Regions from separate parts of the Solidesulfovibrio sp. C21 genome, predicted to be linked through region 1. Evidence: predicted binding sites of a transcription regulator. Region 1 holds the regulator's gene; the other holds the start of a gene.
What was found. Region 1 encodes sigma-54, which starts transcription at its own class of promoters, with help from an activator protein. Its sites were predicted from a motif close to CTGGCACGGNNNNTGCTT; they were not measured.
Positions count from the first base shown of each region.

Region 2: nifJ (pyruvate:ferredoxin (flavodoxin) oxidoreductase) is a predicted target of sigma-54. The motif match lies at 4,684-4,701, and genes of this name have one in related genera.

Region 1 is NZ_JBLODY010000013.1:11,500-27,387, reverse strand. Features, by position in the region: gene ACMZ6R_RS06430 (PTS sugar transporter subunit IIA) at 1-233, opposite strand, end outside; gene hpf (ribosome hibernation-promoting factor, HPF/YfiA family) at 234-782, opposite strand; gene rpoN (RNA polymerase factor sigma-54) at 832-2,268, opposite strand; gene ACMZ6R_RS06415 (KdsC family phosphatase) at 2,386-2,928, opposite strand; gene ACMZ6R_RS06410 (CTP synthase) at 3,125-4,759, opposite strand; gene ACMZ6R_RS06405 (phosphoribosylformylglycinamidine synthase subunit PurQ) at 4,941-5,756, shown strand; gene ACMZ6R_RS06400 (cupin domain-containing protein) at 5,813-6,172, shown strand; gene tadA (tRNA adenosine(34) deaminase TadA) at 6,234-6,779, shown strand; tRNA gene ACMZ6R_RS06390 (tRNA-Ser) at 6,846-6,939, shown strand; gene gluQRS (tRNA glutamyl-Q(34) synthetase GluQRS) at 7,241-8,077, shown strand; gene ACMZ6R_RS06380 (NAD(P)H-dependent flavin oxidoreductase) at 8,576-9,661, shown strand; gene ACMZ6R_RS06375 (hypothetical protein) at 9,901-10,410, shown strand; gene ACMZ6R_RS06370 (hypothetical protein) at 10,424-10,657, shown strand; gene thiD (bifunctional hydroxymethylpyrimidine kinase/phosphomethylpyrimidine kinase) at 10,757-11,581, opposite strand; gene ACMZ6R_RS06360 (lysylphosphatidylglycerol synthase transmembrane domain-containing protein) at 11,583-12,557, opposite strand; gene ACMZ6R_RS06355 (ATP-dependent RecD-like DNA helicase) at 12,606-14,798, opposite strand; gene recR (recombination mediator RecR) at 14,813-15,427, opposite strand.
Region 2 is NZ_JBLODY010000034.1:10,769-26,656, forward strand. Features, by position in the region: gene ACMZ6R_RS11595 (FAD-binding oxidoreductase) at 1-952, opposite strand, end outside; gene nifJ (pyruvate:ferredoxin (flavodoxin) oxidoreductase) at 974-4,615, opposite strand; gene ACMZ6R_RS11605 (sigma-54-dependent transcriptional regulator) at 5,178-6,593, opposite strand; gene ACMZ6R_RS11610 (PAS domain S-box protein) at 6,590-10,003, opposite strand; gene ACMZ6R_RS11615 (bacteriohemerythrin) at 10,303-10,710, shown strand; gene ACMZ6R_RS11620 (methyl-accepting chemotaxis protein) at 10,946-12,250, shown strand; tRNA gene ACMZ6R_RS11625 (tRNA-Sec) at 12,451-12,544, shown strand; gene ACMZ6R_RS11630 (CerR family C-terminal domain-containing protein) at 12,945-13,616, shown strand; gene ACMZ6R_RS11635 (HlyD family secretion protein) at 13,636-14,628, shown strand; gene ACMZ6R_RS11640 (ABC transporter permease) at 14,625-15,830, shown strand; gene ACMZ6R_RS11645 (ABC transporter permease) at 15,827-15,888, shown strand, end outside.

The DNA of each region.
Region 1 (15,888 bases):
ATGACGATCTGCTCGAGGTTCTCCATCTTGCCATGGGGAATGGCGACGCCGTCGCCGATCCCCGTGGTGCCGAGGTTTTCCCGGTCAAGCAGCACTTGGCGCGCCCGGGCATCGTCGAAATCGGGCCATCTGGCCTTCATCGGGGCGATCAGTTCGGCCAGCACGTCGGGTTTGGACTCGGACACAAGTTCCCCGATGACGAAATCGGGTTGGAGATAATCCTCAAGACGCATTTATGCTCCCGTTCCAGGATCAATGAGGCCGAAGTCGCCGTTGCGCAGACGGTAGATGACATTGGGCCGGTCGGTTTCGGAGTTGATAAACACCATGAACTCGTATTTGAGGCTTTCAAGCTGCATGGCCGCCTCTTCCACGGCCATGGGCTTGGGCTCGTAGTCGTCGGTCTGGACGATGGTGGGCGTCCGCGCCCCGGCGGCATCCTCGCTTATGCTGATGACCTGGGTATGGACGACCTCGGCCTTCTGGCGGCGGCGGTCCTTTTGCTTCTCGCGGAATTTCTTGGCCTGCGCCTCGACTTTGTCAAGGATCATGTCGATGGTGGAATACATGTCCTCGGAGGCTTCGTGGGCCGAGATGTGCATGTTGTCGGCCAGGAAGATGACGTCGGCCATCTGGCGGTTTTTTTCCACGGCCAAATTGACCTGCAACTCCGAGGCGTCGGTGGCGACGGTATATTTGGCGAGCTTCTCAAAACGCTTGCGGGCGTAGTCGCGCAAATGATCCGATGGCTCGAAGTTCTTGAAATTAAAAGTAATGTTCATATAGTCCTCCGGGTGGCATGGTATTGAGCCGGGGTCCCGGCCCGAAGCATCAGAAAATTTCCTTGCGCTTGGACGAGGATTCGATGCCCATGGCCGTGCGATATTTGGCCACGGTACGGCGGGCGATGTTGATTTGCAGCTCTTCCTTGAGCATGTCGGCAATGGCCTCGTCACTGATGGGTTTCTTGGCGTTCTCACCGGCGATGATGCGCTTGATCATGGCCTTGACCGACTCCGACCCTACCGTCCCACCGTCGTCGAGGTCCAGGGAACTGTTGAAAAAAAACTTCAGTTCGTAAATACCGTGGGGCGTGGCCACGTATTTGTTGGACGTGATGCGGCTGACCGTGGATTCGTGCATGCTGATGTCGTCGGCCACGTCTTTCAAGATCAGCGGCCGCAGCCGCGTCACGCCGTGCTCGAAAAATTCCCGCTGAAACTTGAGTATGCTCTCCAGGACCTTGTAGAGCGTGCGCTGGCGCTGATAAAGGCTTTTCATCAGCCACATGGCCGAGCGCATCTTGTCTTGCAGGTAATCCTTGTCCTTGTCCGCCTTCGGCTTGAGCCCATCCATGTAGGTCATGTTGACGTTGAGCCGGGGCATGCCCTCTTCGTTTAACAGTATGACGAAGTCGTCGCCGTACTTGTAGACAAAGGCGTCGGGGCTCACATAGATGGGGTCGCCCGAACCATAACTGGCTCCGGGCATGGGATTGAGCGTCTGGATCAGCTCCAGGTATTCCTTGAGCTTCTCCATGGTGATGTGAAATTTTTTGGCCAGCGGCTTGTAGCGCTTTTTTTCCAGATCCTCGAGGTGGTCGCGCACGAGCTCGATAAGGATGGTGTCCTCGTAGCCGAAGACCTCGATCTGGGTCAGCAGGCATTCGCTGGGGGTGCGGGCGGCCACGCCCACCGGATCGAAGCGCTGGAGGCGGTGCAGCACTTCCTCCACCGCCTCGACGCTCGTGGCGGTCATCTGGGCCAGCTCCTCGATCGAGGCGCAGAGATAGCCCGAGGAGCTGAGGCTGCCGACGATGGTCTCGCCGATCTCGAGTTGCTTTGGCGTAAAATTGGACAGGCGCATCTGCCAGCCGATATGCCCTTCCAGGGAGGGCTTGGAGGCAAGCCTTGCGTCGAAGGCCATGCCCTCCTCGGGGATCTCGGATTCGCGGGACTGGGCCTGCCGGCCGGTGCTGGCGAAATCGCCAAGGTAGTCGTCCCACTCGGCGTTTTTAAGCAGCTCCTTTTCCATGGCCACTTCGCTGCTGTCGCCGCTTGGACCGAGGTTGTCCTCGGCCATCGTGGATTCGGGCTGCCGATCTTCGTCTATGGATTCCTCGAGAAGGGGATTTTCCAGGAGTTCCTGCTGCACGCTCTCCAGGAGCTCCAGCCGGGACAACTGCAGGAGCTTGATGGCTTGCTGCAGTTGGGGAGTCATCACCAACTGCTGGGACAATTTGAGCTGCTGTCGCAGTTCCAGGGCCATGTCTACCGCCGTACGCGCTTTTTTATGGGTTTTCGTGTCGGCGGTGTCCGGCGCGTGTCCGGCCTCCGCCCAACAAAAAACATGCCACAATCAAAGGATTGTGGCAATCCGCCCGGCTTACCGTTCCCGCAGGAACCAGTCGTACGCGGCCGCAAGCCGCCCGGAAGCGTTCAGGATAAACCGGATGGCCTCGCGCACCGCCCCCTGCCCGCCGTCCCGGGTCGTCACCCAAAGGGCCAGGTCCGAAATTTCCGGTTGGGCGTCGGCCACGGCCATGGGCAGGCCAACAAGCCCCATGGGGCCGGCATCCACCCAGTCGTCGCCGAGGTAGGCCGTTTGCCCCGGGGTAATGCCGGTACGCTCCCATATGGCGCGCAGGATCGGCACCTTGCGGTAATGGCCAGGATGGTATTCGGCGATGCCGAGTTCTTTTATGCGGGCGGCCACAGCCGGGCTGTCCAGGCCGCTTATGACCGCCACGGCGATGCCGGCGATCTGGGCCGCCTTGATGCCGAGCCCGTCCTGGGCATGAAACCGCTTGGCGATCTCCCCCCGGCCGTCGACGTAGAGCCCGCCGTCGGTCAGAACCCCGTCCACATCCAGCACGAGCAGGGCGATATCCCCGGCCCTGGCCGCAGCAAGCGTGGCGTCGTGCGTCACGGCGCGCCTCCTTTAGTTTTCCGGCGCAAGGCCGCGCCCAAACGCCTCGAACCGGCCCCAAAAGCTTGAAAGCAAGCAATACCCCTGGCTGCCCGCGAGGTGGGGCTCCGGAATCCCTATTGAAAGTTTTTGAAGAGGGGTCCGGGGGGAAACTTTTTCCAAAAAGTTTCCCCCCGGCCGCCGGCGGCGTAACTTCCTACGCCCCCTGCTGGCGCTTGGCAGCCATCACGAACTCCCGAAAGAGCGGATGGGGCTTCATGGGGCTGCTTTTGAATTCCGGATGGAACTGGCAGCCGAGGAACCAGGGATGCTCGGGCAGCTCCACCATTTCCACGAGTTCCCCGTCCGGGGACAGGCCGCTTAAAACCATCCCGCCCTCCTCGAACGCGGCGGCGTAAGCCTTGTTAAACTCGTAGCGATGCCGGTGGCGCTCGGAAATCTCCCCGGCGCCGTAGGCCTCGGCGGCCTTGGTGTCGGGCTTGACCACGCAGGGATAGGCGCCCAGGCGCATGGTGCCGCCCTTGTCACAGGAGGGATCGCGGCGCTCGATCTTTTTGGTGCGGAAGTCGAACCATTCCCGCATGAGGTAGATGACCGGATCGGCCGTGGTCAGGTCGAATTCCTCGGAATTGGCGCAGGTCAGCCCGAGCACGTGGCGGGCGTATTCGATGACCGCGCACTGCATACCGAGACAGATGCCGAAAAAGGGGATGTCATGGACGCGCGCGTATTCGATGGCCGCGATCTTGCCTTCGACCCCGCGCGAGCCGAACCCGCCCGGGACCAGGATGCCGTCGATGCCTTTGAAATACCCGGCCGCGTTTTCCCGGGTGACGTCCTCGGAATTGACGTACACGAAACGAATCGACACGCCGGCGAGGCCACCCGCGTGCACCAGCGCCTCGTGCAGACTCTTGTAGGCTTCCTTCAGGTCCACATACTTGCCCACGATGGCGATGGACACCGTGCCGGCGGGATTGTCGAGGCGGTCGACCATGGAGTGCCAGGCCGTCAGATCGGCGTTTTTGGCCGGCAGACGCAGCAGGATGGCAATTTTCTGGTCCACGCCCTCGCCGTAGAGCCGCAGCGGCAATTCATAAATGTTTTTCACGTCCACGGCCGTGAACACGGCGTCGGCGTCCACGTCGCAAAAAAGCGCGATCTTTTCTTTGAGGTCCCGTGTCAGGTCCACTTCGCTGCGGCAGATGATGATGTCGGGCTGGATGCCGATGGAGCGCAGTTCCTTGACGCTGTGCTGGGTGGGCTTGGTTTTCACCTCGCCGGCCACGCGCAAATACGGCACGAGCGTCAGATGGATATAAAGGACGTTTTCCCGGCCGAGGTCCATGCGCAGCTGGCGGATGGCCTCCAGAAACGGCTGCCCCTCGATGTCGCCCACCGTGCCGCCGATTTCGATGATGGCCACGTCTTCGTCGCCGGCGACGCCGAGGATGGCCCGCTTGATCTCGTCGGTGATGTGCGGGATCACCTGCACCGTGCCGCCTAGATAGTCGCCCCGGCGCTCCTTCTGGATGACGCTGAAATAGACCCGGCCCGAGGTGTAGTTGTTGTTCTGGCTCATGGGCACGCCGAGAAAGCGCTCGTAATGCCCGAGGTCGAGGTCGGTTTCGGCCCCGTCGTCGGTGACGTACACCTCGCCGTGCTGGAAGGGGTTCATGGTGCCGGGATCGACGTTGATGTAGGGATCGAGCTTTTGGATGGTGACCTTAAGCCCCCGGGCCTGGAGCAGCGCGCCGATGGAGGCGGCGGCCAGCCCTTTGCCCAGGGAGGACAGCACCCCCCCCGTAACGAAAATAAATTTGGTCTTCATTGCTGATGCCGTCCTTGATGTGTGCTGTTTGGGCCGCGCCGGCGGACCCGGCGGCCCGCGCCGAAACATTCCGGCGCCCTCTGGCGGGTCCGGTTGACGCGGTCGGGGCGGCCCCTTATGTTCAGCCGCGCAAAGTAAGCCTTCGGGCGCAATTTTTCAAGGAACCCCCTGGAGGACCCCTATGGCGCAGGTGCGCACCCTCGTGATCACCGGCTACGGCACCAACTGCGAAGTGGAATCGGCTCATGCCGCGCGCATGGCCGGTTCCGACGTCACGGACATCGTTTTCTTCTCCGACATCATCGCCGGCCGGACGCGAATCGACGCGTATAATTTCCTGATTTTTCCAGGCGGGTTTCTCGACGGCGACGATCTGGGCGCAGCCCAAGCCGCCGCAGTGCGTTGGAAACACGCCCAAACCGCGGCCGGCGAATCGCTTCTTGGACAATTAAAAACTTTTTTCGAGGCCGGCGGACTCATCCTCGGCATCTGCAACGGATTTCAGCTGCTGGTCAAGCTCGGGCTGCTGCCGGCCCTTGGCGGGGACTATTTCGCCCGGCAGGTGAGTCTGGCCAACAACGACTCGGCCCGGTTCGAGGACCGCTGGGTGACGCTCGCCGCCAATCCGGCCAGCCCCTGCGTGTTCACCCGGGGCGTCGTGCGCCTGGATCTGCCCGTGCGCCACGGCGAAGGCAAGCTCGTGCCCATGTCCCCGGCCGTGCTCGACGACCTCGTGCGCACCGGGGCCGTGGCCCTGACCTACGCCGACCCGGCCTCGGGCGCGGCCACCATGGAATACCCGGCCAACCCCAACGGCTCGCCCCACGCCATCGCCGGCCTGACCGACCCGTCCGGGCGCATTCTGGGACTCATGCCCCACCCCGAAGCCTTCAACCACCCCACCAACCATCCGGGCTACACCCGGGGCGAACACCCCATGCTCGGCACCGTGCTGTTCGAAAACGCCGTGGGCCACCTGCGCGCTTCGGCCGGTTAGGCCGGCACGCAGTCAAGGCCGGGGAGCGTTTTGCGCCTCATCCGGGCGGAGGCTCCATGGAAAAAATCAACCTTGCGGAAAAGTTCGGACTTTTCGACGGATACTGGGACCCGAAGATCATCGGGGAATGCAACGACGCCCACATCAAGCTGGCCAAGCTCAAAGGGACCTTCGACTGGCACCACCACGAAAAGGAGGACGAACTGTTTTTCGTGGTGGCCGGCCGTTTGACCATCCATTTCCGGGACCGCTCCATCGACCTCGACCCGGGGGAGCTCATCGTCATCCCCAAGGGGACGGAGCACTGCCCCGAAGCGCGGCAGGAAGTCCGGGTCATGCTCATCGAGCCCAAAGGGACACTGAATACCGGCAATGTCGTGACGGAAAAGACCCGGGCCACCCTGGCGCATATTTGAGCCCCTGCCGTTTTACCGGAGCGTGCGCCGCCAGTGCGGCCTCTGCGCAGAGAGACATTCCATGGCCCTGCAACCGGCCCGTCGATTTATCGCCGGCGTTGTCGATACGCCCCCTGCCCCGCCGGGATGGGCCAGCTTCGAGGCGGTGATGGCTCTGGCCCTGGGAAAAGCCCGGGAAGCGGCCGCCCAGGGCGAAGCGCCTGTCGGCGCGGTGGTGCTCTCGGCGGCGGGCGAACTGCTCGGCGCAGCCGGCAATGCGCCCATTACGCGCCACGACCCAACGGCCCACGCCGAGATTCTGGCCCTGCGCCAGGCGGCGGTCCACGTCGGCAATTACCGTTTGCCGGGCTCGATTATGGCCGTGACCCTGGAACCGTGCGTCATGTGCCTGGGGGCCATGATCCACGCCCGGGTGGGCCTGCTCGTCTACGGGGCGTCCGACCCCCGCACCGGGGCCATCGCCTCGATGCTGCCCGGTCCGGACCTGCCTTTTTTCAACCACCGTTTCGATGTGGTGTCCGGGGTGCTGGAAGAAGCCTGCGGCGGGCTGTTGCGGGATTTTTTCCGAGAGCGGCGCAGCCGGCCGGCCGGCACGGGCAGTGAATAAATGCTTGCCAAGATCACCCAAGAGGTGTATTTTTCTAAATTCGTTGCGCGTCTTTCCTTGACGAGCGGAGAGGTACCGAAGTGGTCGTAACGGGCCCGACTCGAAATCGGGTTGCGGGTTAATAGCCTGCACGTGGGTTCGAATCCCACCCTCTCCGCCATTACAGCTTCTAATCAAGCCCCGCAGGTTCCAACACCCCTTCAGGGCTTGTTTTTTTGGGCTCATTTCTTCCAATGAGCTCTTTGCGTTTCATTGACAGCCGAGACACGTTTGGGGCAAAAACGGGGCAAAATCTGGCCTGACGCCGTTATTGAGTGAATTTTGCCCCACCTCATCGAAGTGAAGATTCCCCTAATTCTTACAAGCAAACTGTTCGGATACTCTCGGTGTATTCCGGCGTCCTTGCCCTGCTCTCGAAACGTGTTCCTCCGTGGTCCCGCGTCTCGCCGGACGCATATAATATGATTGTCACCCGCTTCGCGCCGAGCCCCACCGGTTTTTTGCACCTGGGCCACGCCTTTTCGGCGCTCACCGCCTTTTGCGTGGCGCGGGAAGCCGGCGGGCGTTTCTTGCTGCGCATCGAGGACATCGACCCCGTGCGCTGCAAGCCGGCCTACACCCGGGCGATGCTCGACGATTTGCACTGGCTGGGCCTGACCTGGGAGGAGCCCGTGCGAGTCCAGTCCGCGCATATGGCGGATTACGCGGCGGCGCTTGGCCATTTGCGCGCAAGGGGCCTCATTTATCCCTGCTTTTGCACGCGCCGCGAGATCGGGGAACTCGCCGCGCCCCAGGAAAACGACGACGTCGGCCCCATTTATCCGGGCACCTGCCGCAACCTGTCCGAATCCGACCGCGCGGCGCTGGCCCGAACGCGCCCCTGCGTCTGGCGGCTGGACATGGCCCGGGCCTGCGCCCAGGCGGGCGAACTGACCTGGCACGATGCAGCGCGTGGGGAAATACGGGCCGCCCCCGCCCGTTTTGGCGATGTCGTGCTGGCCCGCAAGGACGTTTTGACAAGCTACCATCTCAGTGTCACGGTCGACGACGCCTTGCAGGGCGTCACCCTGGTCACCCGGGGCGAGGACTTGTTCGCGGCCACGGATATCCATCGTCTGTTGCAGGCTCTTTTGGATCTGCCGACGCCCCGTTACCGCCACCATCCGCTTTTGCGCGATGCCACGGGCCGCCGCTATGCCAAGCGCGACAAGTCCCTGACGCTGCGCGCCCTGCGTGAAGCCGGAAAAACTCCGGCTGCGGTGCGCGAGATGACCGGCTTCCCCCGCGTTCCTCTTTGATGGCGAACTGTCGCAAAACGCCGCGCAAACCGCATTGCCCCGCCTGCTGTTTTCGGGCTTGGACTTCTTTGGCGGCAACGAGAGGGCCGCACGCCATTTGCAACACAGCGTGCGGCGGTAGACTCGGACGTTTCCACAGGGTGGGAGGCGAGCCTGGAACTCTGCGCCGCCCGGCGGAAAGCATCGCCGGGCAGAGTGGGAATCCTCAGGAAGGGGATATTTCGGCGTAGGCAGGACTAACCCTGGTGTATTGCCAAAACCACGCGGCCTAAGTATGATAAAATTTGACGGGAAAGTATAATTCCAGTAATAAAAAAAAAGACGCACCTGGAAGCCCCGAGCACGAATGCGGAGCCCCTGACGCGCAAAGGCACCTCCAAGCGTTCTACCAAGTTGTCTCATTCCCCGCGCCTTGACCCCCCCACTGGGCACTCGCCTCCAGGCGGGACCCTCATGGCTACGAGGAATTGCGTTCGCCTTTAACCGCGTGGAGTTTCTTTGTCGTTTCCTTCCTTAACCATCGGTGACTTGTTCCTCCCCATGGCTATCATCCAGGGGGGCATGGGCGTCGGGATTTCACTCTCCGGCCTGGCTTCCGCCGTGGCCGCTTCCGGCGGCCTCGGTGTTATTTCAGCGGCGGGCATCGGCATGAATGAGCCGGATTTCGCTTCCAATTATATCGAAGCCAACAACCGGGCGCTTACCCGGGAAATCCGTGCCGTCCGCGCCAAAACCGCCGGAGCTCTCGGCATCAATATCATGGTGGCCATGGCCAACTTCGCCGAACTGGTCAAAACAGCCATCAGGGAAAATGTCGACGTCATTTTTTCCGGAGCCGGCCTGCCTCTCGATCTGCCCTCCCACCTGACCGAAGGCTCCAAGACCAAACTCGTGCCCATCGTTTCCTCGGCCCGGGCCGCCATCATCCTGTGCAGAAAATGGCTGTCGCGTTTTGGCCGCACCCCGGACGGGTTCGTCGTGGAAGGCCCCATGGCCGGCGGGCACCTGGGGTTCAAGGCCGAACACATCGATGATCCAGCCTTTATCCTGGAGAACCTCGTGTCCGAGGTCCTCACCGGACTTGCCCCCTACACCGCGCCGAACGGCCTGCCCATACCGGTCATCGCCGCCGGCGGTGTGTACACCGGCGCCGACATCCACCGCTTCATCACACTCGGCGCGGCCGGCGTCCAGATGGGAACCCGCTTTGTCGCCACCGACGAATGTGACGCCGACGAGCGTTTCAAGCAAAGCTACATCGACGCCCGCGAAGAGGATCTGATGATCATCAAAAGCCCTGTGGGCATGCCCGGGCGGGCCATCCGCAACGACTTCCTGAAAAGTGCCGCCCACGGCGACAAAAAGCCCCCCTCCTGTCCGTATCGCTGCATCCTCTCCTGCGATCACCAAAAGGCCCCCTACTGCATAACCCTGGCCCTGGCCAACGCGCAAAAAGGCCGCCTCAAATACGGCTTCGCCTTCGCCGGCAAGAATGCTTGGCGCGTGGATCGCATCATGCCCGTGGCTGAGCTCTTTAACGAGCTGGCCACGCAGTATGCGCAGGCCGAAGCGGCTGCGATTTAAGATCGCGGGCAAGGCGGCCCCGCCCTTTATCGCACGCGCGGCTCCATTTGGAGCGGTTCCGGCGCGCCAGACGGTTCCCCGGTGAGCGCCCCATTCGGCCCAAGGCCGTGCGGTCCCTGCCGGTGTGGCCCGACCTGATACGTTGTCTCGCACGCCCTTGATAAATCCGGTCAATCAGGCGTATGGCTGCACATACGATTCTCCCGCTTGTCTCCTCAACAGCAAACAAGGGTATTCGTATGGTGCGCTTTCCTCTTTTCCCTTTTCCCCGACGCGCCTTGAGCGCGGCAGCCGTTTTTTTCGCAGTTCTTCTCCTTATTGGCGCGCTCACGCCCCAAACCATCCTGGCGGATGATCTTGGCCGGCCCAGTGCTTATGTTTCCATGCAGGTCGGCCAAGGCGGGTTCATACTGAGCGCCACCGGCGGCAGGGGAACAGTGACCTTCAAAGGACGCACCTATCCTTTCAAGGTCGGCGGCTTGGGCGTCGGCAGCCTGGGCGTGTCGAAGATCACCGCTATTGGGGAAGTCTACCGCCTCAAGCGTCTGGAAGACTTTCCGGGCGCGTTTTTCCAAGCCCACGCCGGCCTCACCGTTGTTCAAGGCAAGGACGTGCAATGGCTCGAAAATTCCAATGGCGTCATCTTGAAGCTGCGCTCCACCAGTCAGGGCGTGTCGCTCAATTTGGGAGCGGATGGCCTTAAAATCGAGATGGGCCCCATCAAGCCGCACGGCAAGCCCAAAGGGTAGCGCCGCTCACGGCATGCCCCCCGTCGCGCTCGTCAATCTGCTCGACCTTTCGCGCCGACCCAAGACCTGCCCCACGGGCCGGTGCCTTCCCTACACCGATCCGCTTCTCGCGCCGTCCCATGGCACGGCGCTCCTGGAGTGGCATCTGCCGGACGGCAAGGTGGTTCGCCTGCTGGAAGGAAACTACCTGTGCCCGCGCTGCCGCAACAAGACGCTGCGGTTTTTCCGGGCCGGATTTTGGGATTGATTCGAAGAAGGGGTTCAGCGCTTCGCCAACGGCACAAGACGCCGTCGACGTGACGCCCACACCAAGCACCGCCTGGAAGCGGTCCGAAGGCCGGGACGGTCAGATGCCGAGGAGGCGCTGGTACGGAGCCAGATGATTGACCGGGCCGTCGCCGCCGCCAAGGTCCCAGGCCGTTTCAAGGGCCAGTTGCAGATAGTCCCGGGCGGCTTCCACGGCTGCGTCAAGGCGCTTGCCCAGGGCGAGCTGGGCGGCGATGGCCGCGGACAGGGTGCAGCCCGTGCCGTGGGTATTGTGGGTCGTTACGTGGGGCCGGACGTATTCCCGGACCGTGCCCTGGCAAGCGGCGAGCAGATCCGTCACCCGCGCCGCCCCGTCCTTCCCGGCCGGGGAAAAATGGCCGCCCTTGATGAGCACCGCCTTGGCGCCCTTTGTCAGCAACCGCTCGGCCGCTTCCCGGACGTCCGCCGGGCTGTCGATATCCATACCGGCCAAAAGCGCGGCCTCGTGGCGGTTGGGGGTAAGCAGGTCGGCCAGGGGCAGGATGCGCGCCGCCAGCGCCGCAACCGCCTCGGGCAAAAGGAGCCGGGCTCCGGACTGGGCCACGCACACGGGATCGACCACCAGGGGAAAATCCTTGCCGGAAAGCCCGTCGGCCACGGCCTCGATGATGGGCGCGGAAAAAAGCATACCTGTCTTGGCCGCCCGGATGGGAAAATCATCCATGACCACGCGCAACTGTTCGGCCACAAAGCCGGGCGTGGGCGCTTCGATGGCCGTGACGCCGCGGGTATTCTGGGCGGTCAGGGCGGTTATGACCGAAAGGCCGTAGCCCCCCTGCATCATGATGGTCTTGAGGTCGGCCTGGATGCCGGCCCCGCCGCCGCTGTCCGAACCGGCGATCGTCAACACGCATGGCGGCCGCACGTTATGCCGCCTCCTCCGCGTCTCCCAGGGAGTCCTCGCTCTCCCGGATTTTGCGCAGGGACAGACCGCTTTTGGCCAGAACCATCAGCCCGGTGACGGTGATGGGGATATACTGCACCATGTGCAGCACCAGTCCGGCCGCCAGGGCTTGCGAGCGGTCCATGCCGAAAAGCCCGAGCGAAAAAACCACCGCCGCCTCGAATACCCCGATCGCTCCGGGCGAGGACGGCATGGCCATGCCGAGCGAGGAGATGACAAAGACGGCCGCCGCATGGCCCCAGGAAAGGGGCAGCCCCGCCACCCACAAAAGGACCAGGAAGGTGGTGCTGGCGTAAAAAGCCCAGCACACGGCCGTATAAAGGCCAAGGACCAGCATGAAGGTCGGGGTGACGCCGTGCAGGACTTGGAGCTTGAGTTCGGCCATAAACTCGGCCAGCCGGTTGGACGGCATCTTGTCGATGAGGCGTCCCACGAAATCGGGGAAGGTCCGCACCACCCACAGGGCGGCCCAGATGCCGCCGACGCCCACCGCCAGGGGTACGAAGGCCATCTTGAGCTTGAAATGGACGGCCACGACCAAGCCCATGGCCAGGATGGCGTTGAGGTCGAAAAACCGTTCCCAGAAGACCATGGTGATGCTGCGCGAGAGGGAAAAGTGGCATTCCCGGCGCAGGTAAAACGCCTTGGCCAACTCGCCGAGCTTGGCCGGCACGATGTTGTTGACCGCCATGGACATGAGAAAGGCCTTGAAGCACAGCCAGTTACCGGCCTTGAACCCGGAAAGGAAGTTCAGGCGCAAGGCCATGACCCCGTAGCCGATAAAGGAAAAGACCGTGGTCCAAAGGAGAGCCATGTCGTCATACTGGACGAGCGTTGCCCAAAGCTGTGCGAAATCGATGCCCCAGAAAGCGTACACGAGGCATCCGCCGACAAGAATGAGTCGAATGGCCAGGCTGGCGGCCTTTTTCACGAGCATCGCGGACCGCTCCCTGCCGTATCCGGCACGGGGCCGGTCTTGTTGCTATCATGCTGCATTGAAAAGCTCCCGAAGCCGGTAGTTGAGATGGGTGAAACGGGCATCGCCGCCGGCGTTTTTGAGCCCCAGATTGAGCGCCCGCCGGCTGCCGATGATGACGGCCAGACGCCTGGCCCGCGTCAGGGCGGTGTAGATGAGGTTGCGGCGCAACATGACGTAATGCTGGGTGAGGATCGGTACGACCACGGCCGGATATTCGCTGCCCTGGGACTTGTGGATGCTGATGGCGTAGGCCGGGGCCAGTTCGTCCAGCTCGCTGCGGTCATAGGCGACATTGCGGCCTTCGAAGGACACCAGCACCTCGCCTTCCGACGCGTCGACTTCCACGATGTGTCCCATGTCGCCGTTGAAGACGTCCTTTTCGTAGTCGTTTTTGGTTTGCAGCACCCGGTCTCCCAGACGAAAGCGCGTCATGCCGCGCACGAGTTCCGGCCCCTTGGGGTTTAAGCGCTCACGCAGCGCCTCGTTGAGCGACTGTGTCCCGGCCTCGCCCTTGTGCATGGGCGAAAGCACCTGGACGTCGCGCATGGGGTCGAGCCCGTAGACGCAGGGGATGCGATCGCAGACAAGGGTGGCGATCATGTCCCGAACCGTGGCCGGATCGTCCTGCTCCACCCAGAAAAAATCCGCCTCGGGGGCCGGCTTGGGCGCGGTCAGGGGAAACTGGCCCTGGTTGATGCGGTGGGCGTTGACAACGATCATGCTTTGCTGGGCCTGACGGAAAATCCTGGTCAACCGGGCGCTGCCCACGGCCTGACTGCCCAGGATGTCCTCAAGCACGTTCCCGGCTCCGACCGAAGGCAGCTGGTCCGCATCGCCGACCAGGATCAACCGGGCCGTAAACGGCAAGGCCCGCAGCATATGGGCGCAAAGCCTGGCGTCGAGCATGCTGGCCTCGTCCACCAGCAGCACGTCGGTTTTCAGCTTGTTGTCCTCACACAGGGCGAACGTGCCGTTCGGGGCCGACTGCAACAGCCGGTGCAGGGTCGCGGCCGGCACGCCGGTGGCCTCGGAAAGGCGCTTGGCCGCCCTGCCCGTCGGCGCGGCAAGTTTGACTTTTAAGGACAACTTGTCAAGGGCGGCCACCACCATGCGGGTGATGGTGGTCTTGCCCGTGCCCGGACCGCCGGTGATGACGAAGACTTTTTCGGCGCAGGCGTCCACGGCCGCCTGCCGTTGCTCCGGGGAAAGCTGGAGCCGCGCCTCGGATTCCAGGGCCGGCAGGAGCTTTTCGACCTTGCCCCGCAGTTCCGCCCCGGGATGGGTGGCCAGCTCGTGAAGACGGCGGGCGATTTCCACTTCCAGGGCGTAATAATGGCGCAGATAGACGGCGGCCTCGATATTGCGATCCGGCATGGGCTCGATTTTTATGCGTTTGAGCTCCTCCAAGGCGGAAAGCGCCTCGTCCAGGCGCTCCGGGGACACGTCGCCGAGCATGAACGTGGTTTTCTCGAAAAGCAGGTCGCGCGGGACGAACAGATGCCCCTGGTCGCCCATGGAAAAAAGGACGTAGACCAGGGCGGCCTGGATGCGCTCGGTGCTGTCCGGGGCAAAGCCCAGGCGCAGGGCCATGTTGTCCGCGGTCTTGAAGGCGATGCCGCGAATCTCGTAGGCCAGCTCGTAGGGATTGGCCCGGATGCGCGTCTCGGCATCGTTGCCATAGAGCTTGAAAATCTTGCCGGCGTGGGTTGTTGCGATCTCGTGGGTCTGGAGGAAAAGCATGAGCGACCGCACTTCGTGCTGGGCCTGCCAGGAGGCCACGATCTCTTTGAGCTTTTTTTTGCCCACGCCCTCCACGGTCAAAAGCTTCTCTGGTGCGGTGTCGAGGATTTCGAGCACCTTTTCGCCAAAGGCGTCGACCATGCGTGTGGCCAGTACCCCGCCGACGCCCTTGATCATGCCCGAGGCGAGGTAGCGCCGTATGCCGTTTACGGTGGCGGGCATCTCGCGGGTGGCCACGGTCACCAGGAACTGGCGGCCGTATTTGGGATGGGTGACCCAGGAGCCGGTCACGCGCAGCATCTCGCCGGGGGTCACCGGGCCGATGTTGCCGACGATGGAGAACGGCCCCGGCTCGTCCTTGGCCTTGACCCGGGCGATAAGGTAATTCGTCTCCTCGCTGAAGAAGGTGACGGACTGCACTTCCGCCGAAAGTTCGCTGGTTGGCGCCGCGTCGGCCATGGCGGATGCTTGCCTCACAAATCCTGACGGTACCGCAGGGATTGGGACAGGGTTTCCTTATCCACGTATTTGACCTCGGTCCCGAGCGGGATCCCCTGGGCCAGGCGTGTCAGGCGCACACCCGGAAATTCCCGGGCGAGCAGGTTTTTGATGTGCGAGGCCGTGGATTCGGCGGCCAGCGTCGCCCCGAGGGCCAGGATGCACTCCGTGATGTCGTCCTCCCGCAGACGCGCGCGCAAGGCGTCCAGGCGCAGGTTGCCGGGCGTCACGCCGTCGAGGGGATCAAGCAGACCGCCGAGAACGAGGTAATAGCCGCCGAACTGGGCCGTTTCCTCAAGCAGCATGACGGAATCCCACTGGGCCACGATGCACAGCTGCTGAGGATCGCGGGAGGGATCGGCGCACACCGGGCACATCGGGGTTTCGGACAGGCCGAAACAGCGCGAGCACAGGCAAAGCCGCTCCCGCAGGCGCAAGATACCCTCGCCCAGGGTCTCGGCCCGGCCGCGCGGCCATTCGAGCAGGGTCATGGCCACCTTGAGCGCCGATTTTGGGCCAAGCCCGGGCAGGCGGGCGAGCTGTTCGACCAGCTCTACCAGCGGCGCGGGCAATGTCGTCTGTACTGCCATTTTTGCGTTTTATCCGATTTCCCGGGCGCGGCAGCGCCTCTGGTTGGCCACCGAGGTCGCGGTATTTTACACCAAGGCCGTGGTCGTGCTTGTGCTTGTGCTTGTGCTTGTGTTGAATTCCATCGGGGTCCGTCCGGACTCGTTTATGCGGCTGGCTGGTCGGCGGAGGGCTGGTCGGCCACGCGCGGCGCATATTTGAAGAATACGCCTTCGCGTCCGCCCAGCCCTCCGCCGACCCTGGTCATTCGCCCCATGTCCAACGCAACATAGAGGGCATGCCTTTGCGCTCTGGTCGCCTTGGAGCAAAAGGAAACATCCTGTCATCACGAAAAAAAGGCCTTTTTCGGTTCCGCCCCCGTGGCGCAACCGGTGAATCTCCCCCAAAAACCATGAAAAGTTTTTAAAGGGGGTCCAGGGGGAAACTTTTTTCAAAAAGTTTCCCCCTGGCCGCCGGAGGCGCC
Region 2 (15,888 bases), on a different contig from region 1:
CCTTGTTGCGCTCGGCCGCGTCCTTGGCCACGTGAATGCGGGTGGCCCCGTGGCGCCCGCAGATGGCCTCGACTTCGGCCGCTTCGTCCTCGACCTGGGCCGGATGGCCGTCGACCTCGATCAGCAGCAAGGCCTTGGCGTCGGTCGGAAGTCCGGCGTGTGCGAAGTCCTCCACGGTTTTGATGGTGAAGTCATCCATGTATTCCAGGGTCGCCGGCACGATCTTGGCCGCGATGATGGCGGCCACGGCCTCCGACGCCTTTCCCAGGTCGTCGAAGATGGCCATCATGGCCTTGCTGGCCTTGGGCGGCGGCACGAGCTTCAGGATGATCTCGTTAAAGACCCCAAGCGTGCCTTCGGAGCCGACCATAAGGCCGTGCAGGTTCATGCCGGTGACGCACTTGACGGTGCGCGAACCGGTTTTGACCAGCTCGCCGTCCACGTCATAGAGGCTAAGCCCCATGACGTAGTCCTTGGTGACGCCATATTTCAGGCCGCGAAGCCCGCCGGCGTTTTCGGCCACGTTGCCGCCGATGGTGGACACGGCCTGGCTGCCCGGGTCGGGCGGGTAGAAAAGCCCCCGCTTGGCCACCTCGGCCGCGAACTTGGCCGTGATGACGCCGGTCTGGACCACGGCGTACATGTCGGCTTCGTTGATCTCGATGATCTTGCTCAGCGCCCCGGTCAGGGCCACCACCCCTCCGACGGCGGGAATGGTGCCGCCGGAGAGATTGGTGCCCGAGCCGCGAACGGTCAGCGGCAAACCGAGTTCATTGCAGGTGGCGACCACCCGTCCCAGGGCTTCGGGCGTCTCCGGCCGGACGGCCAGGGCCGGGAGCTTGGGGGGAAGGACCGCGGCATCGTAGGAATACGCATGGCGGTCCGCTTCGCTGGCCAGGACGTTTTCCTTGCCGACGATTTCCTCGAACTTCTGGGACAGGTGGTTGTCCATGTGGTTGCTCTCGCTTGTTACTTATTTTCCGGAGCGGCCTTCGTCGCAAGGTTCGTCGGCCGCCGGACGGGCGTGTTCGGCCACGGGAGCGGTCTCGCAAAACGCGGAATCGGCGTCGCCGGAGCCCGTGTTGGGAGCGGCGGGGGCGTCGAAGACCGGCATGGAGGCCAGGTATTCCAGTTCCTTATAGCGCTTCTTGTAGGCCGCCTCCATGGTGGTGCGGTAGCGCAGGGACATATCGGGGTGCATCTTTTCCAGGGCCGCATAGCGGACTTCGCCGCCGAGGAAGCCCTGGAAGTCGCCGGCCGGGGCCTTGGAGTCGATGGTCAGCGGGTTCTTGCCCTCGGCCGCGAGGTCCGGATTGAAGCGGTACAGCGGCCAGTAGCCGGTTTCCACGGCCAGCTTGGCCTCCTCCATGGACTTGCCCATGCCTTTGCGGATGCCCTGGTTGATGCAGGGGGCGTAGGCGATGACGATGGAGGGACCCTTGTGGGCTTCGGCCTCGAGCAAGGCCTTTAAGGCCTGGTTCTTGTCCGCGCCCATGGCGATGGAGGCCACGTAGACGTAGCCGTAGGTCATGGCCATGCGGCCCAGGTCCTTTTTGCCCGTGACCTTGCCGGCGGAAGCGAACTTGGCGATGGCGCCGAGCGGCGTGGCCTTGGAGGCCTGGCCGCCGGTGTTGGAGTAGACTTCGGTGTCCATGACCAGGATGTTGACGTCCTCGCCCGAGGCGATGACGTGGTCGAGGCCGCCGTAACCGATATCGTAGGCCCAGCCGTCGCCGCCGAAGATCCACACGGACTTCTTGGTGAAGATGTCGGCGTCGGCCAGGATGGCCGCCTGGGCCGGGTCGTTCTTGTCGAGCAGGGACTTCATCTGGTCGCCGTAGAGGCGCGAGGCGGCCGGATCGTCCTTTTTCTCCTGCCAGCCGGCCAGGGCGGCGCGCAGCGCGTCGGAAAGCGAGCCTTCCAGGGCGGCGGCGACGTTGTCGGCCAGTTTGGCCCGGCGTTGCTTGAGGGCCATATTGTAGCCGAAGCCGAATTCGGCCGCGTCTTCAAACAGCGAGTTGTTCCAGGCCGGACCAAAGCCTTCGGCGTTGACGGCGTAGGGCGAGGTCGGCGCGGAGCCGCCCCAAATCGAGGAGCAACCCGTGGCGTTGGCGACCATCATGCGTTCGCCGAAGAGCTGGGTGAGAAGCTTGACGTACGGGGTCTCGCCGCAACCGGCGCAAGCGCCCGAGAATTCGAGCAGCGGCTGGTAGAACTGGCTGCCCTTGAGGTTCTCGCGTTTGACCAGATTGCCCTTGTTTTTAAGCGACATGGCGAAGGCGTGGTTTTCCACCTGGACCGCCATTTCCTCTTCGAGGGGCTTCATGACCAGCGCTTTCTGCTTGGCCGGGCAGGTGTTGGCGCAGGAGCCGCAACCCATGCAGTCCATGGGGAAGACCTGCATGCGGTAGGAAAGGCCCTTGAGCTCCTTGCCGGTGGCCGGCAGGGTGTCGTAGGAGGCCGGCGCCCCGGCCATTTCGGCCTCGTCGGCCAGGAAGGGCCGGATGGTGGCGTGAGGGCAGACCATGGAGCACTGGTTGCACTGGATGCAGTTCTCCTTGATCCAGTGGGGGACGTTTATGGCCACGCCGCGCTTTTCGTACTGCGAGGTGGCGGCGGGGAAGGAGCCGTTTTCGGCAAAGGCGGAAACCGGCACTTCGTCGCCCTTCTGGGCCAGGATGGGCCGGATGACCTTGTTGAAGTACTCGGGTTCGTCGGGGGCGGCGGTCTTGGCGTCCGGGGCGGAGGCCCAGGCGGCCGGGACCTTGATCTCGACCACGCCGTCCAGGGCCATGTCCACGGCGGCGATGTTCATGTTGACGATCTTGTCGCCCTTCTTGCCGTAGGTCTTCTTGATGGAGTCCTTCAGCAGGCTGATGGCCTCTTCGATGGGCAGCACGCCGGCCAGCTTGAAAAAGGCCGTCTGCATGATCATGTTGATGCGCGCGCCAAGGCCGGTCTTTTCGCCGATGGCCACGGCGTCGATGTTGTAGACCTTGAGCTTCTTGTCGGCGATCACGCGCAGCATGTGCCCGGGCAGGTTCTTTTCGAGCTCTGCCGGGGTGTTCCAGGGGGAGTTGAGCACGAAGGTGCCGCCTTCCTTCACGCCTTCGAGGATGTCGTAGACATGCACGTAGCTCGGCTTGTGGCAGGCGATGTAGTCCGCCGAGTCGACCAGGTAGGTGGACTGGATGGGCTTTTTGCCGAAGCGCAGGTGGGAGACGGTGATGCCGCCGGATTTTTTCGAGTCGTAGGCAAAGTAGCCCTGGGCGTAGAGATCGGTGTTGTCGCCGATGATCTTGATGGCCGACTTGTTGGCGCCGACGGTGCCGTCGGAACCGAAGCCCCAGAACTTGCACTGCACGGTGCCTTCGGGGACCGTGGGCAGCGGGCCGCCCATGGGCAGGGAATTGCCGGAGACGTCGTCCACGATGCCGACCACGAAGTGGCGCTTGGGCGCGGCGGCGGCCATGTTGTCGAAGATGGACTTGGCCATGCCGGGGCGGAACTCCTTGGAGCCCAGGCCGTAGCGGCCGCTCATGAGCTTGGGAATGGAGCCGCCGCGCTCGACGAAGGCCGCGCAGACGTCTTCGTAAAGCGGATCGCCGAGGCTGCCCGGCTCCTTGGTGCGGTCAAGGACGGTGACCACCTCGGCCGAGGTGGGCAGGACCTTGAAGAGCGCATCCGGGGAGAAGGGACGGAACAGGCGGACCTTGACCAGGCCCACTTTCTCGCCCTTGGTGTTTAAGTAATTGACCACTTCCTCGATGGTCTCGCACGAGGAGCCCATGGAGACCACGACGCGGTCGGCGTCGGGCGCGCCCACGTAGTCGAAGAGCTTGTAGGGGCGACCGGTCAGGGCCCCGACCTTGTCCATCATGGCCGAGACGATGCCGGGCAGAAGCTGGTAGTAGGGATTGGAGCGTTCGCGGCCCTGGAAGAAGATGTCCGGGTTCTGGGCGGTGCCGCGCAGGTCGGGATGCTCGGGATTCATGGCCCGGGCGCGGAAGGCGGCGACCTTCTCCATGTTGACCAGTCCCTTCATGTCCTCGTAGTCGATGACTTCGATTTTCTGGATCTCGTGGGAGGTCCGGAAGCCGTCGAAGAGGTGGACGAAGGGCACGCTGCCCTCGATGGCGGACAGGTGGGCGACCAGGGCCATGTCCATGCATTCCTGGACCGAGGCCGAGGCGAGCTGGGCGAAGCCGGTGGAGCGGGCGGCCATGACGTCGGAGTGATCGCCGAAGATCGACAGGGCATGGGTGGCTACGGCCCGGGCCGACACGTGGAAGACGGCCGGCAGGAGTTCGCCGGCGATCTTGAACATGTTGGGGATCATGAGCAGCAGGCCCTGGGAGGCGGTGAAGGTGGTGGTCAGGGCTCCGGCCGCAAGCGAACCGTGTACCGCGCCGGCCGCGCCGGCCTCGGACTGCATTTCCCGAATGGTCACAGTCTGGCCGAAGATGTTTTTGAGTCCCTTGGCCGCCCATTCATCCGCGATTTCGCCCATGGTGGACGAAGGCGTGATAGGATAAATGGCCGCCGTGTCGCTTAACGCGTACGCGACGTGCGTGGTGGCGGTATTGCCGTCCATGCTTTTCATCTTCTTGGCCATGCTCAAGTCTCCTTGAAAATGTTGTCGTTGGACCGAACAAAAGGAGGTCGGCGTCGACGCTTCCCTCCAGGCAAACCCCGTGCCAATTGTTAAAAGACAGTTAGACTTCGATGAGTTGTCGATCCGGTGAACCCACTCCAGGCTCTGATGCGCGAGGGGTATCCGATTTTTCGGATACCGCTACGCAGCCTAATACCGCGAAATGTATGGTTTCGTAAAGCGGGACCCATGAATGGGCGTTGTCCGGAATTTCAGACGGGCGGCGTTCGTCTGAAAAATCAGACACCAATAGCCTCCTTGTCCGCAGGGAAGGGGATTCCCGCTGTTTGATGCCACAAACACCATCGGATGGCACGGAAAAAAGCCGAAAAACGGATTTGTTCTAAAAATCGCAATTGACGTCCGGGGAGGACGTATTTTGCGTCTCTTTTCTATGCGCGAGACATTTTTTGCAAAGGAGAGACAGCGCGCCGGAGACAACCGGGCCGCCTTGACATGGCTTTTCGGAAAAAGCATGGCACAAACCCGTCACAACCGGATTGGCGCCGTCATGGGGGGGCCGTCAGTCCGGAACGGCCAGGTTGTTTTTTTTGAGCAGGGCGTAGAAGTGGGACCGGGAAAGTCCGGAAACAGCGATCATGGCGGCCACGTCCCGACCGTTTTCGCGCAGTAACCCTTCCAGATAACGCCGTTCCATGGCCTCCTTGAAGTCCTTGAGCGACTGTCGGGAAGACGGGGCTGCGGCGGCGGACGGCGCGGCCGGTTCGGGAAGCGGGCGTTCCAGGGCCTGCCGGCCTTTTTCCAGGCTGGACTTCGTCACCTTGATGCGCAGGTCCCGGGGCAGGTGCATGCTGTAGAGCGTTTTTTCCCGGCCCGAGGCCAGAAAGGCCCGCTCCAGGACGTTTCGCAGCTCGCGCACGTTACCCGGCCAGTCGTAGGCCTCGAGCATGGCCAGGAATTCCGCGTCAAAGCCCTTGGGCGGCAGGGTGTATTCGGCGCAAAGTCCGTCCACGAAGGACAGGGTCAGGGGTTTTATGTCCTCCGGGCGTACGCGTAGCGGCGGCAGGGCGAGCCCGATGGTCTTCAGCCGAAAGTAGAGGTCGCGGCGAAACTGGCCGGCGTCGACCATGGCTTCCAGGTCGCGGTTGGTGGCGGCGATGAGGCGGAAATCGCTCTTGCTTTCGATGACCGCCCCCACGGCGCGAAAGGTCTTTTCATGAAGCACCCGCAAAAAGGTCTTTTGCAGGCTCATCGGCATCTCGCCCACCTCGTCCAGAAACAGCGTGCCGGCGTCGGCCAGCTGCACAAGTCCCACCCGGTCGGCGTCGGCCCCGGTGAAGGCCCCTTTCCTGTGGCCGAAAAGCGTGCTCTCGACGAGGGTTTCCGTCAGTGCCGCGCAGTCCACGGTGACGAAGGCCCCGTCCGTCCGGGCGCTGTTGGCGTGGATGAGCCGGGCGAAAAGCTCCTTGCCGGTGCCGGTCTCGCCGGTAATGAGCACGGCCGCGTTCGACCCGGCCGCGTGGGCCACCTGGTCGAGGCACGGCTGCATGCGGGGGCTTGCCGCGACGCATCCCGCCAAGGACAGCGACACGGGCGAGCGGTCGCTGCGCCGTTCCTCGCGGTAGCGCAGCGCGCGCTGCAATGTCAGCATGATCTGCTTTATGGGCGAGGGCTTGACCAGATAGTCCCAGACCCCTTCCTGGATGGCCAGTTCCGCCCCGTCCGGGTCGCCGATGCCGGTGAGGATGATGACCTCGGGGGCGTCGGGCAGGCGTTTGATCGCGGGCAGGGCGGCCAGCCCATTGCCGTCGGGCAGGCGCACGTCCAGGAACAGCACGTCGAAATTGTCGCTGGTGAGCAGGTCCATGCCCGCGGCCAAGGTGCCGGCGGATTCGCTGGTCAGGCGCATCTTGCGGGTGAGGCTGGCGATGGTGTCGCGGACTTCGGGGTCGTCGTCGATGATGCAGACGGATTTCATGCGGCTTTGGTTTGCGGCTTGGCATCGAGCACCTCGCGGATGGCCGCGGAGATGATCGCCTGGTTGTAGGGTTTGAGTACGATCTTTTTGATGTTGCCGGCCACTTCCCGCTGCTCGATGTCGCCCAGGCGGCCGGAAACGATGATCACAGGCAGGTCGGACCGGATGGCGGCGATTTTCCCGGCCAGTTCCAGGCCGTTTAGGTCCGGCATGTCGTAATCGGTAATGCACACGTCGAAGGCCTGCGGGTCAAGGGCGAGCTTGGCCAGGGCCGACGCCCCGCCGCCGTGGGCCGAGACCTCGTGGCCGAGTTGGGCCAGGACGCGGGGGATGGTGATGCGCTGGTCCTCGTCGTCCTCGACGAAAAGGATGCGGTCGCGGCCCTTGTTGGGGGGGGCGACGGGGGGCGGCGGGACGGCGTCGGCTTCGGCCGGCAGCGGCAGATAGACGTCGAAGCCCGTGCGCGTGCCGGGTTGGCTCACCACCCGCACCGCGCCGCGATGGCTTTTGACGATGCCGCGCACCACGGCCAGCCCGAGTCCCGTGCCTTCGCCCTTTTGTTTGGTGGTGAAAAAGGGGTCGAAAATCTTGTCCAGGATTTCCGGCTGGATGCCCGGGCCGGTATCCACGATGGAGAGCCTTGCGTAGCGGCCGGTCCGCACACCGACCTGTCCGGCCTGGGCCTCGTCGAGGTCGTCCTCGGCCAGGGACACGGTCAGCGTGCCGCCGGTCTGGCGCATGGCCTGGAAGGCGTTGGTGCACAGGTTCATGACGATCTGGTGCAGCTGGGTGGGGTCGGCCCGGCAGGTCACGGCCCGCTCCGGCACGTCGAGCACGATCTTGATGTTACGGGGCACGGAGGCCTTGATGAGTCCCGCCGCCTCGCTCACGACGTCGGCCACGTTGATGGCCGCGAATCCCGCCTGGGACGGCCGGGTGAAGGACAGGATCTGCTTGACCAGCCGGCTGCCGCGATGGCCGGCCTTGAGTACCCGGCGCATGTCGTCCCCGATGGGCTCGTCTTCGGGCAGGTCGAGCAGGGCCAGTTCGGCCGAGTTGATGATGGAGGTGAGGATGTTGTTGAAATCGTGGGCGATGCCGCCGGCCAGGGTGCCGATGGCCTCCATTTTCTGGGATTGGAGCAGTTGGCGCTCCAGGCTCACCTTCTGGGTCACGTCCTCGGACGTGGACAGCACGCCCACCACCGCTCCCCGATCGTCGTGGAGCGGCACCTTCTTGATTTCGAGCAACACGTCGGCCCCACGCACGTTGCGGGCGGCCAGCTCCCCGGCCACGGTGCGATTGTTGCGCATGACGTCGATGTCCGTGGCCCGCACGGCATCCATGTCCTCCCGGCTCAGGGGCAGGGCATAGTCGTCGCGGCCCTTGAGATCGTCCAGGTCGGCGAAGCCGAAAAATTCGATAAAGGCCCGGTTGGCCCCGATGTAGCGCAGGGCCTTGTCCTTCCAGGAAACGAGCTGGGGAATGTTGTCGAGGACAATGCGCAACATTTCCTGGGATTCCCGCAGAGCCCGCTCGGCCTCGTGGCGCTTGGTCACGTCCTCGACCACACCCTCGACATAAGCCAGGTAGCCTTCACGGTTGGCAATCAGGCGCAGGTTGACGTTGGCCGTGATGATGCCGGCGTCGGGCCGGGCGAACCATGTTTCGAAGGTGGCCGTGGCCTGCTCGTCGACGGCCGAACCGATGCGCTCCTCGAAGCGTTGGCGGCCGGAAAAAAGGACCTCGACCAGATTGCCCCGGCGTCTGGCCAGTTCGTCCAGGCTTTTTACGCCGAGCATGGCGAGCAGGGCCGGGTTGACGTCCACGGCCTGGCCATCCGGGGTCATGCGGAAGATGCCCAGGGCCGAGTTCTCGAAGATGCCCCGGTACTTTTCCTCGGCCAGCCGCAGCTTTTCCGAGGCTTTCTTCAGTTCCGACACGTCGTAGAGCACGCCGACCAGGCCGGCGATTTCGGTTTTGGCGCTGGCGTAGACCGCCCGGTGCAGGATGACCGAATGGGGCCGGCCCTCGGCGTCGAGGATCTCGGCTTCGCCCACGCACACCCCGGGCTCGCGCAGAAGGGACGCGTCGTCGCGGTCCAGGAAGCGGGAAAGGGGGGCGTCGGGCACCTCGGAGAAGGCGCGCGGCGTCGCCTCGGCCTCCCCGGACAGGCCGCACCAGTGGCGAAAGGCCGGGTTGCAACCCCGGTAGGCCCCGGCGGCATCCTTGAAATAGAGCGGAATGGGAATGGTGTTGACGAGCGTTTCCATGAAGGAAAGCTGGTCCTTGATCTTTTCCTCCACCGAGCGCCGCCGCAGGATGTTGGTCACGAGCAGGACCATGACGTAGCACAGGATGAGAAAGCTTATGATGATGGTCCAAAAGACGGCGATGTTGATGTGGTAGAAGGGGTAGGGCTCGTTAATAAGCGTGTAACCCGGCGGCAGCTTGTCCGTGGTGATGCCGAGCCGCAGCATCTCCTTGTAGTCGAAGACGTAGCTGTCTGCGGTCTTGGTGACGATGGGCAGGGAGGCGACGGGCGCGCCGTGGAGGAGTTTTTCCGCCATGTCCGCCACCAGCCGGCCTTCCTCGAAGCCGCTGTGCAGTCGGCCGCCGACAATGCCGTGGCCGAGCATGAACCGCCAGGCGCTGTAAATGGGCACGTCGGAATTGGCCCGGATGGCTGCCAGGACCTCGTTGACCGAATAGACGTCCTTTTGCGTATCCTTATAAAAGGGGATGAGGAAGATCATGGCGTCGCCGGGCAGGTTGCGCACGGTGTCGAGGATTTGCGGCAGGGTCAGGTTGTCCTGGAACTCGAAGCGCAGCCGGCCGGCGAAATTCGGCTCCACGGCCTTGATCTGGTTGCCGATGGCGACGCCCGTGACGGAAGTGTCGCCGAAAATAATGAGCCGGCGGCGGTCGGGATGAAAGCGCAGGGCCAATTCCAGGGTTTCGCGGATGTCGGGCTCTTCGAGAATGCCCGTGAAATTGGGATGGCCGGTGAGCCAGTCGGGATGAAAATCGTTGACGCCGCAAAAAACGACCGGCGTGCCGGGGAAAAGCTCGTTTTGGTATTGCCGCAGGAAGTTGAAGGCGAAGTTGTCCGAGGCCAGGATGACCTCGAAATGGGTATTGCGGTATTTGAGCTTGTAAAAGTCGTGGAGCATGTTGCGCAGCACGGGATCGGTGTACTTTTTCGAATCCATGTACTCGATTTGCAGATCCACGTTGTAGGCGGAATGCGCAAGTCCGGCCCGGATGCCGGAGAGTATCTCGTCGGACCACTGGTAGCCGTTCTGGTAGGAATTGAAATAGAGGATGTTCTTGCGGATTTTTTCGGCCGCGACCGAGCCCGGCCAGAGGAAGGCCGCAAGGAGCAGGCAGAAAATAAGCCGTCGGGCCATGGGTGCTCGCGGGATGGGGGGCGTTGGCGCAGGCTGGACCATGCGTCCTGATACTCTTGCCTTGGCCGCCCGGGAAGTCAAGGGAGCGGGCTTCGCATCGGTCTTGGAGCGGGACACGAGCCTCGCATTTTTGTCACATTTTTTTGTATTTTTAATGTTAACTTTTTCGGTGTGTTGACAAAAGCATGGCAATTTCGGGCTGGTACGGGCTTGTACGGGCTTCCGATATAGGATAAATTCGGTTTTATTAATCTTATATCGGAGCCCGGTCGAGCGACCGGCGACACAGGAGGTATGTCATGACGTTGCTCGCATGGAATGACCGCCTTTCAGTGAATATCGCGGAAATCGATTCGCAACACAAAAAACTGGTGGACATGGTCAATGAGCTCCATGACGCCATGAAGGCGGGGAAAGCCGAAACCGTGATGGTGCACATCGTCAAGGAAATGAAGCAATACGCGGCGTCGCACTTCGGCTTGGAGGAGCGGTACATGCAATCGAACAATTATCCGGATTACAAGCCGCATAAAACAGAGCATGACAAATTCGTGGCCAAGGTCGCCCAGGTGGAGCATGATTGCCAGACGGGAAAGTGCGCCATGTCCATGGACATTCTCAATTTTCTGTCCAACTGGCTGGTGAACCACATCAAGGGGACGGACAAGAAGTATGCGCCGTTTTTGAACAACTGCGGCATACACTGAGGCACCGATGCATCTGCCATCACCTGCAACCTTCTATGCGCCCCTTGCCCTGGGCCTTGCCGTGGCGGCAGGGGGCGCTTTGTGTTGGGATGCGCGGTGGCGGCCAGGGGCGATTATCCTTCTGGGGCTATGCGCCATGGTCCAATTGGCAGCCCTTTTCGCCGCGCGCCGGGAAAAAAGGAACTTGGTAAACGACCTCAGCTCGCTGCTCCCACGGGGGCTGGAAACGGATGGGATGGACGACCCCGTCCACCTGATCGAGGCGCTGCGCAGCCACATGCTGGCCGTCGGCGAGGAGCTGGGCAGGATTCTCGACCTGCTCGCCCATCTGCCCTTTCCCTGCATGACAGTCATCTGTTCGGGGGAAGTGAGCTGGCAAAACGATTCCATGGAACGCTTCCTTCAGGGACTGGGGCTGACCGGCGCGGCCGATCCGGTGGCGGCCTTTTGCGCCAGGACCAACGCCGGGAGCTGGGAAAACCTTCGCAACGGCGAGTGGACCGGGGAGGGCCTGCGTCTGGACGGTCCCCAGGGGGAACGCCTGTTGCAGGCCGATGTGGTCCCGTTGGAAAAGGACGGCGGCTGTTATCTCTGCGTCTTTCAGGACGTGACGAAACGGCAGCGCGAGGCCGAGCGCTTGAAAACCCGACATACCGCCCTAAGCGACGCCAATGCCCGGGTCGGCGCGCAGGCCGCCGCCTTGGAGGCGCTGGCCCGGGATATCGGGAAATCCCTGGAGGGGCTGGTCGCGACGATGGACATGTCCAAGGAACAGTCCGGCCAGGTGGCCCAGACCATCCAGGAAATGACCGACAACGTGCGCGTGATGGCCACCCAGGCGGCGGAAACGGCCCAGGCCGCGACAACGGCCGGCGACCGCGCCCGCGAAGGTCTCGAGACGGCCGATCGGACCGCGGCGGTTTCCCGCACGTTGGTCACCTCGTATGACCAGCTGCAAAAGATCCTGTCCCAGCTCGTGCGACAGGTCGAAAGCATCAGCACCGTGGCCGGCCTTATCTCGGATGTCGCCGACCAGACCAATCTGCTGGCCTTAAACGCCGCCATCGAGGCGGCCCGGGCCGGGGAGGCCGGGCGCGGTTTCGCGGTCGTGGCCGATGAAGTCAGAAAGTTGGCCGAGAAAACACTGACCGCCACCCGGGAAGTGCATGCGACCATTCAGGCCATCGACTCTTGTTCCAAGCAGGCGGTCGCCTCCATGGCCTCGACCCGCCGGGAACTGGACTCGTCATTCGATCTGGTCCAATCGGTGGAAAGCAAGTTCAAGGCCATTGCCGGGGCCATGGTGACCGCGTCGCGGGCCATCAAGGACATTGCCCAGCGGGCCGAAAAACACTGCGCCACCGGTTTTGAACTCAATATGTGCGCCATCAACGTCACGGACAACACGGAGGACATGTGCGAACAGGTCCATGGCGCCAGTCGGGAGCTGAACCGGCTCGTCGGCGAGGCCGGCAAGGCGCGCCTGCTCGCGGCGGCCTCCGGGCCGACGGAGCCTGCCGCCCTGGCCGAGGCGAAATGACGGCGCCGACCGGCGGCCTTTGGAGCTTGCCGGCCGGGATTATAGAGGAAAGGGCCGTGGCGGATGCCCGGGAGCTGCCGCGGCCCTTTCTTCGGCCTGAGGCAGACCAGCAATGACCGATAACAGTTCCTGGGCTCCGGCCGCTTCAATGCCGCCGGGTTGATCGAAATCCTGGAACCGGCTATCCTGGGTGACTCTACGGAAGCGTTTCGTCACCGGTGTGGCGCCTGGACTTCAAATCCAGTGGGACGTCGCGAGGCGTCCGGTAGGTTCGACTCCTATACGCTTCCGCCATCATTGAATAATTTCCGATTCGTCGGTGCTTCCCAGCCCCTCCATTTCCCTCCATATTGATTTTTTGCTCCAATTTTACGCCACTTGCTCCACTGCGCGCTACGGATACATTTGAAAAAAGCACGGAGCCCTCTCTCGCCTCCCCCCGTCACAACTGTTTTGCCATCGGCCCTTTTCCGGGCCGATTTGCCGCTCCCGCCGCTTGGGACCGTGGCCGGAAAACACCCGTAAATCTTGCCGCCGCGCGTTCGTGAAGCCCGGATGGTCGGAGGCACGCGTCCCCGCCCGGGAGGCTTGCGACCATTTGTTATCCATTTGGATCATTCTCTTGACTTAACCAAATGGATGAATATAAATACGGCATTGGTATCGGGCGGAAATCACAGGAAGGAGGGCAGCCATGATCCAGGAACCCGAGAGCAGGGCGGTGGCGGCACGCGGCGATGCAACCCGTAAGCGCCTTATTGCGGCCGGCCTGCAGCTTTTCGCCACACTGGGCTATCACGCCGTGTCCACCCGCGACATCGCCCGGATGGCGCAAGTCAACCATGCCGCCATCGGCTTCCATTTTAAGGGGAAGCAGGGCCTCTACGGGGCCGTTATCAGCGTCATGGTGGAGAAGCTCCAGGAAATCTGCGTGCCGCTTGTCGCCACCATTGACCGCAATGTTGCAAGCTGTGCCGGAGACAGGCTTCGCCTGCGGGCGCTCGTCCGGGAGGCCGTGGGACAATTTTTGACGGCCTCCATCCGCACGGAGCGCTCACGTTGGCTGGGAGTCCTGCTGCAACGGGAATATGTGGACCCGACCCCCGCCTTTGACACGATTTACAAAGAAGTCGTGGAGCCGGTGCTTGGCGCCATCGAACGACTCGTCCAGGCGGCTTCCGGCCTGGACGTGACGCAACAGCGCAATCGTATCCGGGTCTATTGCATCATTTTGCAACTGACCAACCTCGGACAGGACCGGGCCATCCTACAGCGTCGCTTCGGTTCCGAACTTTATGAACCGGCGTTGTCCGCGTCCCTGGTGGATGTCGTGACCGACGGCGTATGCGGTATTCTTGGAATTTGAATCTGCGGAGGCTATTGCTGTGCGTGCTACGCGATCCACTTTTGTTGTCTTGGCCGTGTTTTTAGTGGTCCTGGCCACGGGTATTGGTGCCGGATTTTTGCTGGTGCCGCCATCCCCGCGCTTTATCCAGGGGGAGATTGAGGCCACGCAGATTGATATTTCCCCCAAAATTACCGCCCGGATCACCTCTATTTTGGTCGCAGACGGCGCCACGGTGAAAAAAGGCCAGCCGTTGGTGACGCTGGAGAGCCCCGAGACGACCGCCAGATTGCATCAGGCGGAGGCGGCCCGGCAGGCGGCCCTGGCCGTCAAGAAGAAAACCGATGTGGGCAGCCGGGAGGAGGAGATCCGGGCGGCCGGCGATCGGCTGGCCGAAGCGAAGGCCCAGACCATCGTCCTTGAAAAAACCTATCGGCGCATCAAAACCCTGGAGGAGCGCGGAGCCGTTTCGACCCAGCAGCTCGATGAGGCCGAGGCCAACTGGAAGATGGCCCTGGAAAAGGAACGGGCGGCCAAGGCCGCTTACGACATGGCCGTTACCGGCAACCGGATCGAGGACCGGGAAAACTCCGCCGCGCTGGCGGTGCAGGCAGCCCGGGCCGTGGATGAGGCGCGTTCCCAGACCGATGAGTTGCTGCTGTCTTCTCCCATCCACGGCGAGGTCAAAGAAGCCGTGGCCAAGCGAGGGGAACTCGTCTCACCGGGCTATCCGGTCATGACCATCATCGATCTGTCCGATGTCTGGGTCACGGTCAATTTGCGGGAAGACCGCCTGGCGGCCGTACGCATGGGGCAGGAAATCCTCGGCAAGGTGCCGGCCCTGGGCGGCGCGCCGATGTTGTTTGTGGTCAATTACATCTCCCCGCTCGGGGAGTTCGCGACCTGGCGGGCCACCAGCGACAGTGGTGATTTCGATCTCAAAACCTTCGAGGTCCGGGCCGTGCCGAAGCATCCGATTGCGGGGCTGCGGCCGGGCATGAGCGTGATCTTCTCTGTGGGGAGGGCCTCGTGAAGCTGCGCAGGGAGCCGCGGCCGCCGGTCCATCCGCGGGGATTCGCCTTCACCGTGCGCCGCGAACTCAAGCGGATCCTGTCGCGCCGCTTCCACATGGTCTTTCTGATCCTGTTGCCATGTCTCGGCTTCGCGGCGATGTTGCTGATCTTCCACCGGGAGTTGGTGCGTGGGCTGCCAGTGGCCGTGTGCGACATGGACGGCACCGCCACCTCCCGGTTGGTGATCCGGGAAATGGGGGCCGCGCCGAGCATGCGGATCGTGCAGCAGGTGGACTCCCCGCAGGAAGGCATGCGGCTCATGCGCCGAGGGGAAATCTATGCGTATCTGTTTATCCCCAAAAACTTCGAATCCGACGCCAAGCGGGGGCACAGGGCCGCAGCCGTGGCCTATTACAACTCGCAATGGGTGCTGCCCGGCAACATGATCAACAAGGACCTGAGCAATATTTCGTCCGCGCTTTCTACCGCCTTCGAGGCCAAGCTGCGCCGTCACGCAGGGGAGCCCCGGGCGGCCGTCGTGGCCCTGGCCCACCCCGTGGCCATCGACGGGCATGCGCTTTTCAATCCCTATCTGGATTACCGCTATTTTCTGACTACGGCCCTGCTGCCGTCCATCCTGCAGATCTGCATCCTGTTGGCCACGATCCACACCTTCGGCATGGAGCTCAAAAACGGCACCGCTGACATTTTTTTGGCCGGGGCCAAGGACAACGTCGTCGTGGCCGTGGCTGGCAAGTTGCTGCCTTTTTCGGTTTTTTATGCCTTGTTCGGTCTGGGGATGGTGAGCTTCCTTTTCCGCTATCTGGGCATGCCCTTGCGTGGTGGTTTCGGTACGGTTTGCCTGGCGACGGTCCTGTTCGTGTTGGCCTATCAGGCGGTTGGGCTGCTTTTCATCGCGGTACTGGGCAATTTTCGGCTCGCCATCAGCCTCGCGGCCGTGTATGCCGCCCCGGCCTTCGCCTTTACCGGCATTACCTTCCCGATACTGGGTATGCCGCTTTTCGCAAAAATCTGGGGTGGATTGTTGCCGCTGACCTGGTATTTGAAATTTTTGGTGCGCTACGGTTTCCACGGGGCGTCGCTCGCCATGGCGATGCCGGATCTCGCCGCCATGCTGGTGTTTCTCCTCGTCTGCCCGGCCATTGCCGTGCCCATCCTGGCCCACCGGTTGGGCACTCCTTCGCAATGGGGGGAATTATGAGCGTATTTTTCAGAGCGTGCCGCGACGAGTTGAAAGGCATCCTCACCAACCGCGGGGC